4 regions of the Fictibacillus sp. 23RED33 genome follow, and region 1 is predicted to be linked to each of the others. Evidence: riboswitches for the same ligand, from Rfam matches in the RefSeq annotation. Region 1 holds a riboswitch; each other region holds the start of a gene.

Region 1 (4,188 bases):
ACTGGCACTACTGCACCTTCATATTTCTTCTTAATGAAATCTTGAATCTCTTTAGAACGTAAAACTTCTACTAAAGCTTTAACAGATTTCTTATCTTTATCTCCTTCACGAACCGCGATGATGTTTACGAATGGAGAATCAGATCCTTCTAATGCGATCGCATCCTTTTGAGGGTTTAATCCAGCATCGATCGCGTAGTTTGTGTTGATTAGTACGGCATCGCCTTCACCGTTCTTGTAGGCTTTTGGAAGCATACCCGCATCAACATCTGCTTTAAATTTAAGCTTCTTAGGATTTTCTACAACATCCTTAATTTGTGCTTCTGCTCCAGCACCTTCTTTAACTTTGATCAATCCTTCTTTTTCAAGTAACCCAAGCATACGGCCATGATCTGCTACTGAGTTAGACATGATAATTGTTGCGCCCTCAGGCAGCTCATCTAATGACTTATACTTTTTAGAATAGATTCCGATCGGCTCAAGGTGGATGCCACCTGCATTTTCGAATTTGTATCCGTGATCTTTCATTTGAGACTCTAGATAAGGAACGTGCTGAAAGTAGTTCGCACCGATTTCTTTTTCATCTAAAGACTTGTTTGGCAGTACATAATCTTGGAACGTTTTGATCTCAAGTTCTACACCTTTTTCTTTCAAAAGAGGTTTTGCTTCTTCCAAGATTTCAGCATGTGGTACGTTTGAAGCACCTACAATGATCTTCTCGTCGCTGATTCCGCCTTCTGTTTTGTTCCCGCAAGCAGCAAGTGCTGCAACAAGAACGGTTAATATAAGAACAGATAATACTTTTTTCATATGAACTTCCTCCTTGTTGTCTTAAAACGTTATCTCTTATCTAATGCTGTTGTAATGCGGTCACCGATCCATTGGATGACGAAAACGATGACTAAGATAAGTGCAGTTGAAATTAATGTTACATCCGCGTTGTCTCTTTGGTAACCTTCCATATAAGCCAAGTTTCCTAAACCACCAGCACCAACAACTCCAGCCATCGCTGTATAACTTACGAGTGCAATCGCGGTTACAGTGATACCAGAAACAAGAGCCGGCGTACTTTCGGGAATAAGAACTTTAAAGATAATCTGAGCGTTTGTAGCACCCATTGATTTCGCTGCTTCGATTACCCCTTTATTAATCTCTCTCAAAGCGATCTCTACCATACGTGCATAAAATGGCGCAGCTCCTACGATTAATGCAGGGAGTGCAGCTTCAGCTCCAAGCATCGTTCCTACGATTAAACGTGTAAAAGGAATCAATAAGATGATTAAGATAATAAACGGAATCGATCGAAACACGTTAACAATTATAGCAATCACGCTGTTTAAAAACTTATTTCCCCACAAGTTACCAGGAGAAGTTAGAAATAACGCCAATCCTAGAGCCAGTCCTAGGAAAAATGTAATCACTACAGAGATGGCTGACATATATAAAGTTTCATTTGTCGCTTCTAATAGAACATCCCATTGGACATTCGGGAACCATGTACTAAGCATTATGAATCACCTCTACTTCAACCTGCACACTGTTTAAAAACTCCATTGCACGAGCTAGTGCAGATTCTGTACCTTTAATCTGAATGAACAACGTTCCATAAGGTCCATTCTGAGTTTGCGTAATCTTTCCTTGTAGAATATTTACATCTACCTCATACTTACGAATCAGTTCCGTAATTAATGGCTGTCCTGCTCGTCCACCGATAAAAGTAAGTTGGACAATTCGGCCTTCCGGAAACTCAGAAATAAACTGTTTGATCGTGTCGACTGTTTCTTCAGGTTCTGTTACTTGTTTCACAAAATCCTTCGTGATTGGTTCTGTCGGGTTTTTGAAGACATTTAGGACATCGCCTTCTTCCACTACTCTCCCCTGTTCCATAACGGCTACACGGTGACAGATCTTTCTGATTACATGCATTTCATGTGTGATAAGAACAATGGTCAGATCTAATTTTTGATTGATCTCTACAAGCAGATCAAGAATGCTGTCAGTTGTTTTAGGGTCAAGTGCAGAAGTTGCTTCGTCACATAAGAGAACTTTCGGCTCATTCGCAAGCGCGCGTGCGATACCTACACGTTGCTTCTGCCCTCCACTTAGTTGCGACGGATAAGAACCACCACGACCTTCCAATCCAACTAGGTCGATCAGCTCATCAACACGCTGTTTGATCTTAGCTTTTGGATAACCAGCAATCTCAAGAGGAAAAGCAATGTTTTCTCTTACCGTGCGAGACCACAATAAGTTAAAGTGCTGAAAGATCATTGAAATTTCTTGTCGTGCTTCTCTTAACTTTTTTGATGACAGCTCAGACATGTTCTTGCCGCCAATCGTAACCGTACCGCTAGTCGGGCGCTCTAGCATGTTAAGGATGCGGATCAGTGTACTCTTACCTGCACCACTGTATCCGATGATTCCGTAAATCTCTCCTTGTTTTATGTTTAAATCTACCGTATCAACAGCCTTTACTTCACCATCTTTGGTTTGAAAGACTTTACGGACTGCCTGTAAATTAATCAAGATTCTTACCTCATTTCTTATCTAAATATTGGCTCATATAGAAAACGGTGCATTGGTTTGCTTAAGTGTTCCCTTCATCGATAAGTTGATTGTAGTGGAAGGTGCGAGACTCCTACGGGATCAGCGGGACAGGTGAGACTCTTAACAGCGCATAGCGCTAAGAGGCTCACCGCACGCCCCGTGGAAAGCGAGCATCCTGTAACGGAAATCAACTACTCCCAAGAGCTTCAATGTAAAACGAAAACATTAAACAAAAAAATGCCTCTCTGCTTCAATATGAGCAGAAAGGCATATTATATTCTATGCACGTTCTCCTCATCTCCCAAGACTACTTAAAGCCTTGCAGGAATTGGCACCTTTCTAGTTCATCATTCATAAGAATGCAATGATCTAGCGGTTGCCGGGTTTCATAGGGCCAGTCCCTCCACCTCTCGTGATAAGTAAAAAAGTGTTACTTTATTAAATTAAAGCGATGCATATTTGAATCACTGTGAAGAATATTATCATCCATGTCGATTCGTGTCAAATATTTTTAGCAGTTCGAACGAGTACACCGGCGGATATCTCTTCCCAATGGGAGCTTAAGTAAAAAATCGCTTCCCATTTTAAGCGTTGTCTGAGTGTTCCCTGAAACTCAATCATCTCTTGTCTCAATAAAGTACTCAGCTTCATTTTCCCCTCAAGCAACATACATAGATATTTCGGATTCCCAGTAAACGTGACTGTTCTGTTCCGCTCTCCTTCTCTATATTCAATTTTCAGCGTCGTTTCGTCCTTACATTTAAAGCTAGGCTTTACCGGGATATTATAAAGAGAAAGATACGGACTTTTTGCTATTTGACTTTCAAAGTAACGGATATCCAACATAAAAAATCCCCCCGAATTGGTTGTTACTTCACCGATTCTAGAGGAATATTCATATACCTTTATAAACCCTTCGACAGCAGCAAGGAATCGTAATTGCTATTACGACATGTTATCTCATAATTAGTGTTTATGTTTCTTTTCTTGCTTTCGATGTTCACCTTTGGAACGCTTATGATCATCATTAGAATGCCTGTCTCCATTCCATTGCTGTCTCTGTTCATGTTTATTACGGTCATTTTCTTTTTGTCGCTTGTTATGATTCTTATCCTGATATCTGTTTTCTTTTCTATGCTCTTTATTCTGATTGTAATTCCTATCATGGTTTTGTGTTCTGACAGGTTCCTTCATCTTTTTAGGTTCTACTCTTTGCTCTTTTTGCTGAATATGATTTCTATTGTTATTTTGATCATTCCTATTGCCAAGCTCTTTGCTGTTACGTTTTTCATTCGTATTCTTTTGAGGCTTCACAAGGTTTTTCTCGGTCGGTTTAACTGAGCTTTGGTGATCCGATTTTTTTTCTTTATTAATTACTGGCTTTACCTTGACCTCATGAGGTGCAGCCTTTATTTTACGAGGATGTGGTACAGATTTAATATTTTTAGAAGAAGTAGTATTCACTTTAAGCTCTTGAAACTTCACTTCTTTAATCTTTTCTTCTTTAAGATGCTTATCATTCTTCGTTGCTTCTTGGAATGCTGTATATTTCCCTGAAGATACGCCTAATTGTTTCGCCTTATCGCGAACTTCTTCGTTTGTTTCAGAAACAGTAATCGCTACAGGGTATTGAACGACAGCT
Region 2 (4,188 bases), on a different contig from region 1:
TTGTTGGTTAACGGCTGTTTCAACATATGCTGCCATTTTTGAAAGATCGTTATCAGCGTTATAGATTTGCACCTCACCGCCAAACTCTTCCACTTGCTTTTTTACGCCACTAATATATTGAGAAGAAAAAGTACCGATAGAGAACTGATTAATTGAAGCGATCTTTAAAGGCTTCTGAAGCTGTTTTGGAACTTTGCTTGACGTAGAAGCAGTTACTGTAGAATTTGATTGTGACTCATTTGCTGCAGCAGGTTTTGTTTCTGTCTTATTGGAAAGAGCATCTTGCTCATTTGTGCATCCTGTTAAGAACAAGGCTGACGTTAGGCAAGCGGTTGCCAAGATTCTAAAAGGTCTCAATGCTTTTCTTCCTCCTTAAGTGTGGATAGTGCTTCTTTATAATTGCCATTGACGATTCCTTTTTCAGTTATGATCGCTGAGATGTATTCAGCGGGAGTTACATCGAAAGCGGGATTGAACACTTTTATTCCTTCTGGTGCAATGCGAACACCGTTTAGATGCGTGACTTCTTCTTCCGGACGTTCTTCGATCGGAATATCATCACCGCTTGTTGTACTGAGATCTAAGGTAGAAAGAGGACAAGCGACATAAAAGGGAATACCAAGCGCTTTTGCTTGTAGCGCAAGACCAAAAGTTCCGATTTTGTTAGCTGTATCGCCATTCGCTGCCACTCGGTCACATCCAACGATCACCGCTTTAATGTTCTTTGTTTTTAGCGTGTGGGCTGCCATATTATCTGTGATCAAGGTCACATCAATATCGTTTGCTTGCAGCTCCCATGCTGTTAAACGAGAACCTTGTAAAACAGGACGAGTTTCGTTCGCGTAAACAGAAAGGTTCCAGCCTTGTTCTTTAGCAAGATGAAAAGGAGCTAATGCTGTTCCATATTTGCTTGTCGCGATGGCACCTGCATTACAGATCGTCATGACAGCGTCTCCGTCTTGGAGAAGTGACAAAGCGTACTCACCGATCTTTCTGCATGTATTCTCGTCTTCTTCTTGAATTAAAAGTGATTCAGCTTCAATTCTACTTTTCGCCTCTTCTACTGAACTTGATTGTTGAGCAGAAGCAACAACACGATCTAATGCCCAAAATAAATTAACAGCGGTAGGGCGGGAAGACGCTAAGTAATCTCTTTGTCTTTGCAATTTAGTTAAAAACGAGGAATGATCCACCTCTTTTTCAGAATTACTCCATAGTGCGAGTCCGAATGCAGCAGCGATCCCAATAGCTGGCGCGCCTCGAACTTTAAGCTTAGAAATTGCGTCCCATACGTGTTCAATCGTGGTTACATTTAAGTAAACCGTGTGATGGGGAAGTTGTTGTTGATCTAATATAAGAAGATGGTCACCTCTGTATCGAACAGAAGGAACCCATTTTTCTGCTACAGTCATCATTTAAGCACCTCTAATCCAGTCAGTAAGTTCTGTGATGTTTGTAAGTTTCCTTTGATTTTTAACAAGTTTTGCCCCTAACGCTAGTGCTGTTTTTTTATAAAAGAGCTCGACCTCTTTTTGGGGGATAGTGTCTAGATCAGCAACGTGTGCAAGTCCAATCGTTCTTCGAATAATCTCACAACCAGCAAAACCGATAGCTTCTTGGAAAGTCTTTTCCAAGAAATTATCAAGTACACCGTCAATCTTGGCAAAAGGGTCTGTTGCTTTCTCGTTCCATAGTTGTGAGAACGTTTCTCTGTATGTTTCCCAAGTCTTTTCGATCGTTTGTAACAGGTAGGTTTGTAAAGATTCGCGATGAAATGGCTCTTTTGCATGTGCATTCTGAGAAAGATGATTAAGCGCAAGGTTAGCTATAAAGTGAGCGATATCGAATCCGGCTGGCCCATAGAACGCAAACTCAGGATCGATCACTTTAGTAGAATCGCTTTTTACAAAAATACTTCCAGAATGTAGATCTCCATGAAGAAGAACTTCTGCTTTAGTTAAGAATGATAGTCGCAGTTGAGCTACCTCTTGTAAAAGCTCTTTGTCATTCCAAATTACATCAACTTCACTTTGGAGTTCAGAAGGGAAGTCATTTGTATCATGATTGAAAAATGGATCAGTGAACACTAAGTCTTCCGTGATCTTGCAAAGTTCAGGGTTTGAAAATTGTTTAACTTGTTCTTTTTTTTCAAAAGGATGCAGGTAGAAATCACTAGAATAAAAAGCTGTTTTAGCAGCAAATGTTCCAATGTCATCAGCAAGCTGTGGATAAATTTGACCGTCAATAAGTCCTTTTCGAAGGATGACATGGTCAGACAGATCTTCCATAACTGTGACTGCAAGTGTTGAATCTGAAAATAAAACCTTCGGAACTAAGTGAGGAACGGATTCAGCTTCTTTTAATAACGCATCGCTCTCGATTCGTGCACGATCTAGTGTGAGCGGCCAGCTTTCTCCAACCACTTTTGCATAAGGAAGTGCTTGTTTAACGATTACAGCTTTTTTGGATAGTGCGCTTTCTATATGAAAGACAAGGTTTAAGTTGCCATCTCCAATCTCTCTAACATGCAGTTGGTCTTGTTCGGATGCATCAAAAAATGCTAAAGGTTTTACCACATCAAGCACTGTCAGTTCGTTTAACGGTTCATATGTAGGTCTTACTTGTACGCTCATTTTTGTTCCCCCCGGAAAGTTTTTTTACAAATAAAAAGAGCCTCTTTTCGTATATAAGAAAAGAGGCTCGGAATGATGATTTCCCGCACCTCTTATCTTAGCAAAACAAAAATGTTTTGCCGGAATTAGCACCGTGCCATACGCTGAATTAATCAGCGGCTCCCCGTATAATGCGGGCGCCCCATCTTACAATGGTATTACGGTCGGTTGCTGGGTTTCATCGGGCCATATCCCTCCACCTGCTCTTGATAAGAGACCAAAATTATTCGTTTTGTTAATGCGTAACAATATTCACGCAATTCATAATCGTTATACTACAACGTTGTGTGGAGATCTGTCAACACTAAATTCTTAAATGGATTTAATACAGATCTGTTCGACGGTCGTTAAATACAGGAACCTTTACACGGATTTCGTCTACTAATTCAGGTGAGATCTCTGCTGTAAGGATCTCCTCTTCGTGCACAGATCCTTCAGCAATGATATCTCCCCATGGGTCAATAATTAGTGATTGACCAGCGAAGGTGTTTTTAGGGTCGCTTCCAACTCGGTTACAAGCAATAACGTAGCATTGATTCTCTATAGCACGTGCGATAAGCAATGCTCGCCAATGAGATTGTCTTTGAATCGGCCATTCGGCAGGAACGAACAATATTTTTGCCCCTTTTATGAAAGGAGCTCGGATCCATTCAGGAAAACGGATGTCATAACAGATAGCAAGGGTCGAGAGATTACCGTCGATTGTAAACAGATTGCTATTACTGCCGGGGGAGATATATTTTTCCTCTTCCATAAGTGTGATCAGGTGAGCCTTTGAGTAGGTGCCAACATGTTCACCGTTTCGGTTGTAAGTGAGTGACGTGTTGTAAACTGAGTTACTCTCACGATATGCGATAGACCCTCCGACAATATTAGTATCAAGCTCTTTAGATAACTCGCTTAACCATTTCTTTGCTTTCTCACCATCATGATCGCTAATCTCATCTAATCGGGTAAGATCATACCCAGTATCCCACAGTTCTGGTAGTACGATCGTATCAGGATTATGATGTTTAACGGCTTTACGAATTTTATTTTCGATGTGTTTATAATTTTCATCAGGTTTCCCATATTGAATGTCAACTTGTATGCAGGCAATTTTCATGATTGTACCCTCCAGGTTGTAAAAAAAGTCTTTACAGAATTTCCTTAAGCGTATAACATAACTGATTAGAATTTCAAGAACATTCAAATTAGACTGGAAGTGATCGTCGTGAAACGTTTTGAGCAGGCAGAAGTGATGGGGAAACTGCCAGAGCAATTTTTCGCCAAGCTTGTAAAAAAAGTATCTTACTATGTAGAGCAAGGCTTTGATGTTATTAATCTAGGACAAGGGAATCCTGATCAACCAACTCCACAGCATATTGTTGATGCATTAAAAGAAGGAGCCGATAGACCTGATTTTCATAAGTATTCACCGTTTCGCGGACATGGATTTTTGAAGCAGGCAGCTGCCGATTTTTATAAACGAGAATATGGAGTAACACTCGATCCTGAGAAAGAAGTAGCCGTACTC
Region 3 (4,188 bases), 560 kb from region 1:
CGAACACAAATAACGGTGTGGGAATCGCGGGTCTTGCTCCAAAAGCTTCTATTCTAGCAGTTCGTGTTCTTGATGCGAACGGCAGTGGATCACTCGATGACGTCGCTCAAGGCATTCGTTACGCAGCTGATCAAGGTGCGCAAGTTATCAATTTAAGTCTTGGTGGAGCAGGCGGCACACAGACTCTTCAATCCGCAGTTGATTATGCATGGGGCAAAGGTTCTGTAGTCATTGCTGCTGCAGGAAATGAGGGTGTATCTTCTCCTAGCTACCCTGCTTATTATACGAACGCGATTGCAGTTGCGGCTACCGATCAAAACGACCGTAAAGCTTCATTCTCAAACTTCGGTACGTGGGTTGATATCGCAGCGCCAGGTGTTAACATCTATTCAACAACACCAAATAACCAGTATGCGAGTTTCTCAGGAACGTCTATGGCATCACCAGTTGTTGCGGGTGTAGCAGGACTTCTTGCGGCTCAAGGTAAGAGTGCTTCTCAAATCCGTGCAGCGCTTGAAAACACAGCTGATCCTGTATCCGGAACAGGCAGCCAGTTCCAAAACGGACGCGTAAATGCAGCGGCGGCTGTTCAGCAGTAATTGATATAAATAAAAATGTTCCCAAACCTCTGGAAGTTAGTGTTTATAACTTCTGGAGGTTTTTTATTTTCCTTTTTTCATAGATGCTGTTAACGACTGTTATCCACACTTAACAACTAAATTGCATTTGTTAAAACTCCCTTCTTCATGAAGACAATTTCTGTAGAGTTAATGCATTTTTGTTCATTTGCTTCTTCGAGAAGTTGATTGGAGTGTAAGGTGCGAGACTCCTGCGGGACAGGTGGGCAGGTGAGACACTTAAGAGTGAAACGAACAAATGTGGCTCACCGCCTGCCCCGCGGAAAGCGAGCAACCTGGAGCGGAAATCAACCTCTATCTTAAACATCGATGAATACGAAAACAGCTTTCATGAAAAACTGTTAACAGAAACATCTGTAAGATGCGGAGGATTTCAGCTATGTTTGGTCTTGGTAAAGGTAAGCAAAAGAAAAAAACGTCTCAAGGTTCTGGCAAGAGTGAGTCGACTGAATCAGAAAAAAGGCAGAGTGAAAAGGAAGCCGAAGAAAAAATCGTCTACTTTTTCTTGATCAGTACAGCGGTTTTTGGCGTTGTCGTTCTGTATCTAGGCATTTCTCGCGAGATGTCTTTTGTGGCTGATCTCATTTCAAGTTGATTTTTCATGTCCTGAATGTATAATAGTTGTAACTTACATATCGTTTTTAAGCCGATTAATCGGTCTCTTATTTCGAGCAGGCGGAGGGAATTAGCCCTATGAAGCCCGGCAACCACCTATTTTGTTAGGCACGGTGCTACATCTAACAGTTTTACAGACTGAAAGATAAGAGGATGTGAACACAACCACTCGTCCTCTTTTTTTATAAAAGATGGCGTTTTTTGTTTTTGCTACCTCAAATGGAATCAATCGTATTAAAGAAAGGGTGTTCATTTATGGACCTTAACAAAGCGGATCGCATTAAAAAGATGCGTGTCCCACAAGTCGATGAAAAACTAGGAAACCGCTTGCCTCCTGGGCAGGTTGAAACAAAAAAGTTCCCTATTCTTCATGAGGGGGAGGTTCCTGTTTACGATATGAAAAAATGGTCGTTATCTGTAGAAGGACTCGTAGGAAAACGTGTCGAATTTAGTTTTGAAGACATCATGAAGATGCCTCAAACGACAGTAGTACGAGATATTCACTGTGTGACGAGATGGTCACGGTTCGACAATGCGTTTGAAGGTGTTAAATTTACGGACTTTTTAAAGCACTTTGATGTGGATCCAAAAGCAAAGTATGTGATGGTCCACGCTGATTACGATTATACGACGAATGTTCCTCTCCAAGATTTGTTGCGAGACGATGTCATTCTTGCGCACTCTTTTGACGGCAAGCCGTTAACGGAAAAGCATGGATTTCCGCTGCGTCTCATCGTTCCGCATCTTTATTTTTGGAAAAGTGCAAAGTGGATTCGTAAGTTCGAGTTCTTAGAAGAGGATCAGCCAGGCTTTTGGGAGCAAAACGGCTTTCATATGTATGGCGATCCGTTTAAAGAAGAACGATTTTCGAGCGATGAATTTGAGATGCCTGAAGATGAGTGGAAAAAGAAAGAGTATGATTGATCCCAAATGAAAAATTAGGGGGAAGTCCGTTTATTTTCTTCCCCTCAGCATTTTAATCTCATTTTTTAACGCTGTAATCTGATCTTGGATGTCTTTCATCTGAGCTTCTTGTTCTTGCTGGTCTTTTAGATCCTGCGCTTGATCGAGGTACACTTGTCTGAGAGCGATCGCTGCACTGAACGTAGCTAGAAAATCCCCCGCGGTCACAAGCGTTGAAGCGAGTAAGGCGAGTTCTGCAGCAAACGTGGTACCATCTTTATTATTTGCTAAATATTCTTCTTCTGCTTCTGCTAAAATGACGTCTACTACACGTTGATTCACATCATTCACTCCTAACACCTGAATTAGTAATACTATATGCGTTTGCCCTATTTGCGGTGCCCGATGTTATCCTTCATATCCCGATTTTCGAACACATAAAAATTCGGCTTTTTTCGTGAATTGTTCTTAATGTATAGGCATTTTGTCCGATATTATCCTTACTAGGGAGGTTTGGCGATGGAACAATGGCTGTCTTTTCGTATTCCGTTCGATATCATTTCCATTTACATCTTACTTGCCGCGATTATTGTGGTCGGCATATTTTCAAGCGTACTTCGAACAGCCTTACCAGAATGGTCTGTCAGGATCTTTAGCTACACGGGGTTTGTTGGAGTAATCTTTGCTTGGCTGAAGCTATTGGAGTATTGATACATACATAAAAAACGCCTTGGGGTGAGCTGACCCAGGCGTTTTGGCGTTTTATAAAGATTTGAAAAGTAGCTTACGAAGTACGGGCATCAGATAGTCGACAAGCTCTGAAGCACTTGGCACAACTACATTTTGCGGACCATAGATATTCTGCATCAACTTCTCTTCTTCCTCTGTGATCTCTCCGTTTGCGATGAACATACCAATCGTTTCGATCCCAAGCTTTCTTGTACGAGTAACCGCTTCGTGTGTATCGAGTACGCCATGCGATTCATAATCGAAAGCCGCTGGTTCACCGTCTGAGAAAACGAGCAGAATCTTTTGCTGCTCTGGTCGTTTTGCCAGCTCTTCTCCCATACGTCGGATGGAATATCCGTCACGGTTATCTTCTTGTGGTTCGAGCTGTATGATCGGCGCTCCCGATTGATGCAGAGAGTTACGATAGGAGATCACTTCATGAAAATAATTCGGTTGATCGTTATTTGAAGCATCTGCTGCATCTTCCCAAAAGCCAACTACAGAATGTGGAATCCGAAGAGCTTTTAACGTTTCATGAAAAAGCACGATCCCCTTTTGCGTTTCTTCCATCTTGTTGAACATAGACGCTGAACAGTCGACGAGGAGCGTGAATGTCGTATCGAGTTCTTGTGGAGATTCCTGCTTTTTCCGGAAAAGCCTTGGATTCTTATCGGTTACGAGTCTCGTAAGCTTCTTTCCAAGTCTTCCAAAGTGCAGATCTTCTCTTGGTGCTGTTCGTTTGTGCTCCATCGTTTTTAAAAAGTTTTGTTTCAGCTGCGAAACGAACGGCGCGATCTCTTGGTTATATTCGTCGTATTGAGCAATCTCGTCGAGGGTTGCCGGTTTTGCTGGCACAAAATGCTCGGTGACATTTTTGTTCACTTCTCCGTACGGGAAGTGGTTTGCAGAGTCAGAACCATTTTGGTTGTTGTCGGTTTCGGCTTCATGCTCGTTTTGAGTGTCGAAGTCGTTGTTGTCTGTACTTTTAGCGCTCGTTTGAACCGATCCGAACACCGCGTCACCACTTTCTGCTTCCCTCGCACCTTCTCCTAACAAATCTGTGTTTGTTCCCTGATCAAGGTCCATTTGTAAAAACGAATCCTGCGGGTCAGATGTTTCATCATGCCAAGAGGAATGAGACTCTTTTTCTTTGTCGTCTTTATCCTTGTCTGAATCTTCATCCTTAGTGATCGTTTTCTTCGTTTTCGTTTCGTTGTTTCGTGTAAGGTCGTCAAAGTTTTGATCGGTCTCACTATTTGTTTGGCTTTTTTGCGACGGGTCACTGAAACTACGGTATGCAGTT
Region 4 (4,188 bases), on a different contig from region 1:
CAATCATTACAGATTCTTTTTTCTGCTAAGCTCTTATGCGATTTACAGCAACAAGCATTAAGAATGAAATACCAATAACACTTCCTACCCACATCCATGCAAGATCCATATTTCCTGATTCGATCGCGATATAGATTGCAGTGGATATCGTCTGTGTTTTTCCAGGTATGTTTCCGGCAAACATTAATGTTGCACCAAACTCACCTAATGCGCGAGCAAAACTTAAAATAGCACCTGATGTGATAGCTCTAACAGATAATGGAACAGAGATTTTTCGCAATACATCCCACTCGTTGGCTCCATCTACTCGCGCTGCGTTTTCGATGTCTGCATCAATAGATTCAAACCCCGCTTTTGCGGATTGGTACATGAGTGGAAATGCCACAACTGCAGACGCAATGACGGCTGCCCACCATGTAAACATGATCGGCTGATTAAAGAGCCACTCTACGAGCTGTCCCCCGGGACCATCTCGACCGAACAAAACGATTAACAAGAAACCTACCACAGTTGGGGGTAGTACGAGTGGAAGTAGGAATATTGTTTCGATTAACGTTTTCCCTTTAAACTTCTGGTGAGCCATGATCCTTCCGAAAAATAAGCCGGCTAGGATCACAATCAGTGAAGCTGTCACCGCTATGCCAAGTGATAGTTTGACAGGTGACCAAAAATCTATTGCCATTTCTTTTTCCACCCGCTTATTCCATTGATTTATATGTTGTATTCATCTGTCTTCATCATATCATATCGCCAATTGTTGGTGATGAAAGATGCTGATATTGTCGAACGGCCTTTATTTTTGAGTTTAGACTTAATTCATGTCTAGTTTGACTTAATTGATGATCAGAACGACTTAATTTTTCTGAGTAAGACTTAATTTTTCTTATTTAGACTTAATATTCAAAAAAAGGTGTTCATCGGATGCCTTAAAACATCTGTAAATGAAAAAAGCTGCTTAGATGAGTGGATTTCACTCATCTAGTCAGCTCATTCATCCTTATTCTTATTCTTTAACAGCTAGCACTGAACCTTTGTACTCTTTATCAATAAAATCGGTAATTTCTTTCGAATGAAGCACTTCTAACAAGGTTTTGATAGATTTCTTCTCTTTGTCGCCTTCACGAACTGTGATAATATTCGCAAATGGTGAATCTGAACCTTCAAGTGCGATGGAATCTTTCTTCGGGTTCAAATCCGCATCGATTGCATAATTTGTGTTGATCACAATCGCATCGCCTTCATCATTCTCGTATGCTTTAGTCAACAGCCCTGGATCAATGTCTGCCACAAACTCTAAGTTTTTCGGATTTTCTACAATATCGCTTATTTGCGCTTCGTAGCCCTTTCCTTCTTTTAGTTTGATCAGTCCCTCTGCTTCAAAGATTGACAAGATACGCCCGTGCTCAGCAATTGAATTACTTAAGATAACCTTCCCGCCTTCTGGTAGGTCTTTTAATGACTTATGTCTCTTCGAATAAACGCCCATCGGCTCTAAGTGAACAGCTCCTGCATTTTCAAATTTATACTTCGGATTATCTTTCACTTGCTGTGTTAGATATGGAATGTGCTGAAAATAGTTCGCATCAATTTCTTTTTCATATAAAGACTTATTCGGTAAGATATAATCTTGGAATTTAACGATTTCTAATTCAATGCCTTTATCCTCTAAAAGCGGCTTCGCTTCCTCTAAAATTTCTGCGTGTGGTACATTTGATGCTCCAATCACTAGCTTTTCTGTTTTCTCTCCACCACTTGTTGATGAGCCACAAGCCGCTAATAAAAATACTGCGAAACTTGCGAGTAATACTTGGATGATTCTTTTCATGATCTGATCCCCTATCCTTTAGTTTCTATAAGTTCTTTGATAAAAGATGCTCTTTAAGAGGTGGTACAAAAAAACCTCCTGTTCTCATAACAGAGACAGAAGGCTTCTCGAAAACGATTCCGATAATCCTCTCATCTCTCAGTGTGACCACTGTTAGATTTAGCACCGTTTTCATATTGATTATTATTCAACATGAATGGTTGCCGGGTTTCATAGGGCTAATTCCCTCCACCTGCTCTTAATAAGAGTATTCCTATCAAATTACTTTGTATTATCACAGGAATTTTGTAAAATGTCAAACACTTTTTTCAAATTATTCTGAACAGAAACTTTAACATTCTTTACTAACCATTCAGAAGTAGAAGAAATTAATTTATCGAAATGGACAATTGAAGAATACGTATGATTGGCACCCTCTATTAGTACTATTGAGCTTCTACCAATTTTCCTCTTTCTTGATTCTTCAAAATAGTGAGAGCAATATCTTGAAGATATAACTGGATCGTCCGAGCCATGGATGAACAGTGCGTTACCACGAAACTGTTTGATGTCTTCTAACGGTGAATAAGCTTGAAGCGAAAGTAAAAATTCTTCGGTTATCGCATACCCTAGATGATCAATCACGGGGTGCTCTCCGTTATAACCAACTATTTCTTTAATATCTTCAAATGGATTCCCTACTGCAGACCAAGTGATCACATTCCCAATCCTATCATCATCAGCTACAGTGCAAATCGCTACCGCACCACCTAAACTATGACCGATTAACGTTATTGCATTTTGATCAATGTTAGGTAGTTTGCTACCAAAAGAAATAATTTCCTTCGTCTGATCGATAAAACAAGCAAACTCATTATCTCCATATTCCCCTTCACTCTCACCACAGCCAGCATAGTCAAATCTCAATACAGCAAACCCTAGTTTAACGAGTTCTTGAGCCGTTTTAACAAACAGACGATCTACACCAATTCGTGTACTCGTAAAACCGTGACAAATAATGATTAGCGGAAACTTCTCTTCACCTTCACCACTCCAATTAGGAAAATGAATGGTGTGAGCCAATTTTCTGTCTTTCCACCATATACAATTCGACATAACCATATCACCCACTCCTTTTCTCTCTATTGAAATTCACTTAACCAGTATGATAAACGCAAAAAAACCGTGTTCCCTTAGAGAACACGGTTCCATACATAAAATCCGTTCGTTCTCTCATCTCTCAGCAAAAAACTGCTGTTAGATTTAGCACCGTTTCGGTCAAAACATAGTTCATCCGATGGTTGCCGGGCTTCATTGGGCTAATTCCCTCCGCCTGCTCTTAATAAGAGTTTCATTATTAATTTAAGGATAATCATAGGCTACTTGCTAATTGTTGTCAATAAAAAAACAAACCATGATCAAGTTTGCCAACAGAATATTATTAAATGACGAGGAGATGATAAAGAAATGTAGTAGTTCATGACGTAACAACGAACGGGTGATTTCAATGATATTTTTTAAGAAGAAAAAGAAAAAACAACAAGAATCAAATACAGATCCTACAAAAGGTACATTGACATTCCCAGAGCTCATGAAAAAGCTAAGAGCTTCAGCAGACTTTTCTACCGTTAAGCAATCATCACTCAGCACATTTTATATCTCTTATTATAAAACACTTGTAAATCCCGAATTTGTTCATCGGGATTTATTACCCTATATAACAGACATTCAATTAAAGAACTTAGATGACATACAAAAGCATTTGCCGTTAGATGGGATGGTCAAAACGAATGATGTGCATGACATCGCTAACAAAGTAACAGAGGGGTTTATTCTTATTCAAATGAATAAAGAGGACCCGGAAGGATTGCTTGTTCCAAGTCTATCGACCGAAAACAGGCAGATTTCTATCCCTGAAACTGAGTTTAGCGTTGTAGGTCCAAAGGAAGCTTTTGTTGAATCATTAGACACAAATTTAAATCTTATTCGTAAACGACTTCCTATTCCTGAATTCACAGTTAAGGAAGTACGGGTTGGGAAACTCTCAAAAACGAGAGTAGCCATCATTTATATCGACGGAATCGCGGATGAAGAAAATGTGAACACGGCGATTCAGCGAGTCAATGATATCGAGTACGATCATATTGTAGATAGTTCTTATATCAATCAAATGATCTCCGACAATGAGAACTCTCCTTTTCCACAGCTCATTGATACAGAGCGGCCAGACCGGGTAGCGAGTGTTTTATCTGAAGGAAAAGTGGCGATTATGGCTGACGGATCTCCCCATGCGTTAACGGGTCCAACAACCATCGTGGAATTTTTCTCCGCTTTCGAAGACTATTTTCTAAATTGGACGCTCGCTTCTGCCTTTCGATTGATTC

The links. Region 1 has a riboswitch for S-adenosylmethionine ahead of IHV09_RS11070 (methionine ABC transporter ATP-binding protein). Riboswitches for the same ligand answer to the same signal wherever they lie in the genome.
Region 2: it holds a riboswitch for S-adenosylmethionine, as region 1 does, so the genes downstream of both, mtnK (S-methyl-5-thioribose kinase) here and IHV09_RS11070 (methionine ABC transporter ATP-binding protein) in region 1, are expected to answer to the same signal.
Region 3: it holds a riboswitch for S-adenosylmethionine, as region 1 does, so the genes downstream of both, IHV09_RS08455 (sulfite oxidase-like oxidoreductase) here and IHV09_RS11070 (methionine ABC transporter ATP-binding protein) in region 1, are expected to answer to the same signal.
Region 4: it holds a riboswitch for S-adenosylmethionine, as region 1 does, so the genes downstream of both, IHV09_RS07795 (MetQ/NlpA family ABC transporter substrate-binding protein) here and IHV09_RS11070 (methionine ABC transporter ATP-binding protein) in region 1, are expected to answer to the same signal.

The regions. Positions count from the first base shown of each region.
Region 1 covers NZ_JACZDX010000002.1:556,982-561,169, reverse strand. The annotation lists gene IHV09_RS11080 (MetQ/NlpA family ABC transporter substrate-binding protein) at 1-809, opposite strand, end outside; gene IHV09_RS11075 (methionine ABC transporter permease) at 839-1,507, opposite strand; gene IHV09_RS11070 (methionine ABC transporter ATP-binding protein) at 1,500-2,525, opposite strand; SAM riboswitch class I at 2,838-2,968, opposite strand; gene IHV09_RS11065 (hypothetical protein) at 3,048-3,392, opposite strand; gene IHV09_RS11060 (anti-sigma-I factor RsgI family protein) at 3,513-4,188, opposite strand, start outside.
Region 2 covers NZ_JACZDX010000001.1:831,434-835,621, forward strand. The annotation lists gene IHV09_RS04365 (sugar ABC transporter substrate-binding protein) at 1-357, opposite strand, end outside; gene mtnA (S-methyl-5-thioribose-1-phosphate isomerase) at 354-1,412, opposite strand; gene mtnK (S-methyl-5-thioribose kinase) at 1,416-2,633, opposite strand; SAM riboswitch class I at 2,723-2,888, opposite strand; gene IHV09_RS04380 (carbon-nitrogen family hydrolase) at 2,995-3,864, opposite strand; gene IHV09_RS04385 (pyridoxal phosphate-dependent aminotransferase) at 3,886-4,188, shown strand, end outside.
Region 3 covers NZ_JACZDX010000002.1:1,792-5,979, reverse strand. The annotation lists gene IHV09_RS08465 (S8 family peptidase) at 1-599, shown strand, start outside; gene IHV09_RS08460 (hypothetical protein) at 1,018-1,233, shown strand; SAM riboswitch class I at 1,298-1,405, shown strand; gene IHV09_RS08455 (sulfite oxidase-like oxidoreductase) at 1,509-2,177, shown strand; gene IHV09_RS08450 (hypothetical protein) at 2,208-2,498, opposite strand; gene IHV09_RS08445 (hypothetical protein) at 2,676-2,867, shown strand; gene IHV09_RS08440 (vWA domain-containing protein) at 2,919-4,188, opposite strand, start outside.
Region 4 covers NZ_JACZDX010000001.1:1,501,633-1,505,820, forward strand. The annotation lists gene modB (molybdate ABC transporter permease subunit) at 26-682, opposite strand; gene IHV09_RS07795 (MetQ/NlpA family ABC transporter substrate-binding protein) at 1,004-1,825, opposite strand; SAM riboswitch class I at 1,954-2,073, opposite strand; gene IHV09_RS07800 (alpha/beta hydrolase) at 2,087-2,926, opposite strand; SAM riboswitch class I at 3,035-3,153, opposite strand; gene IHV09_RS07805 (spore germination protein) at 3,312-4,188, shown strand, end outside.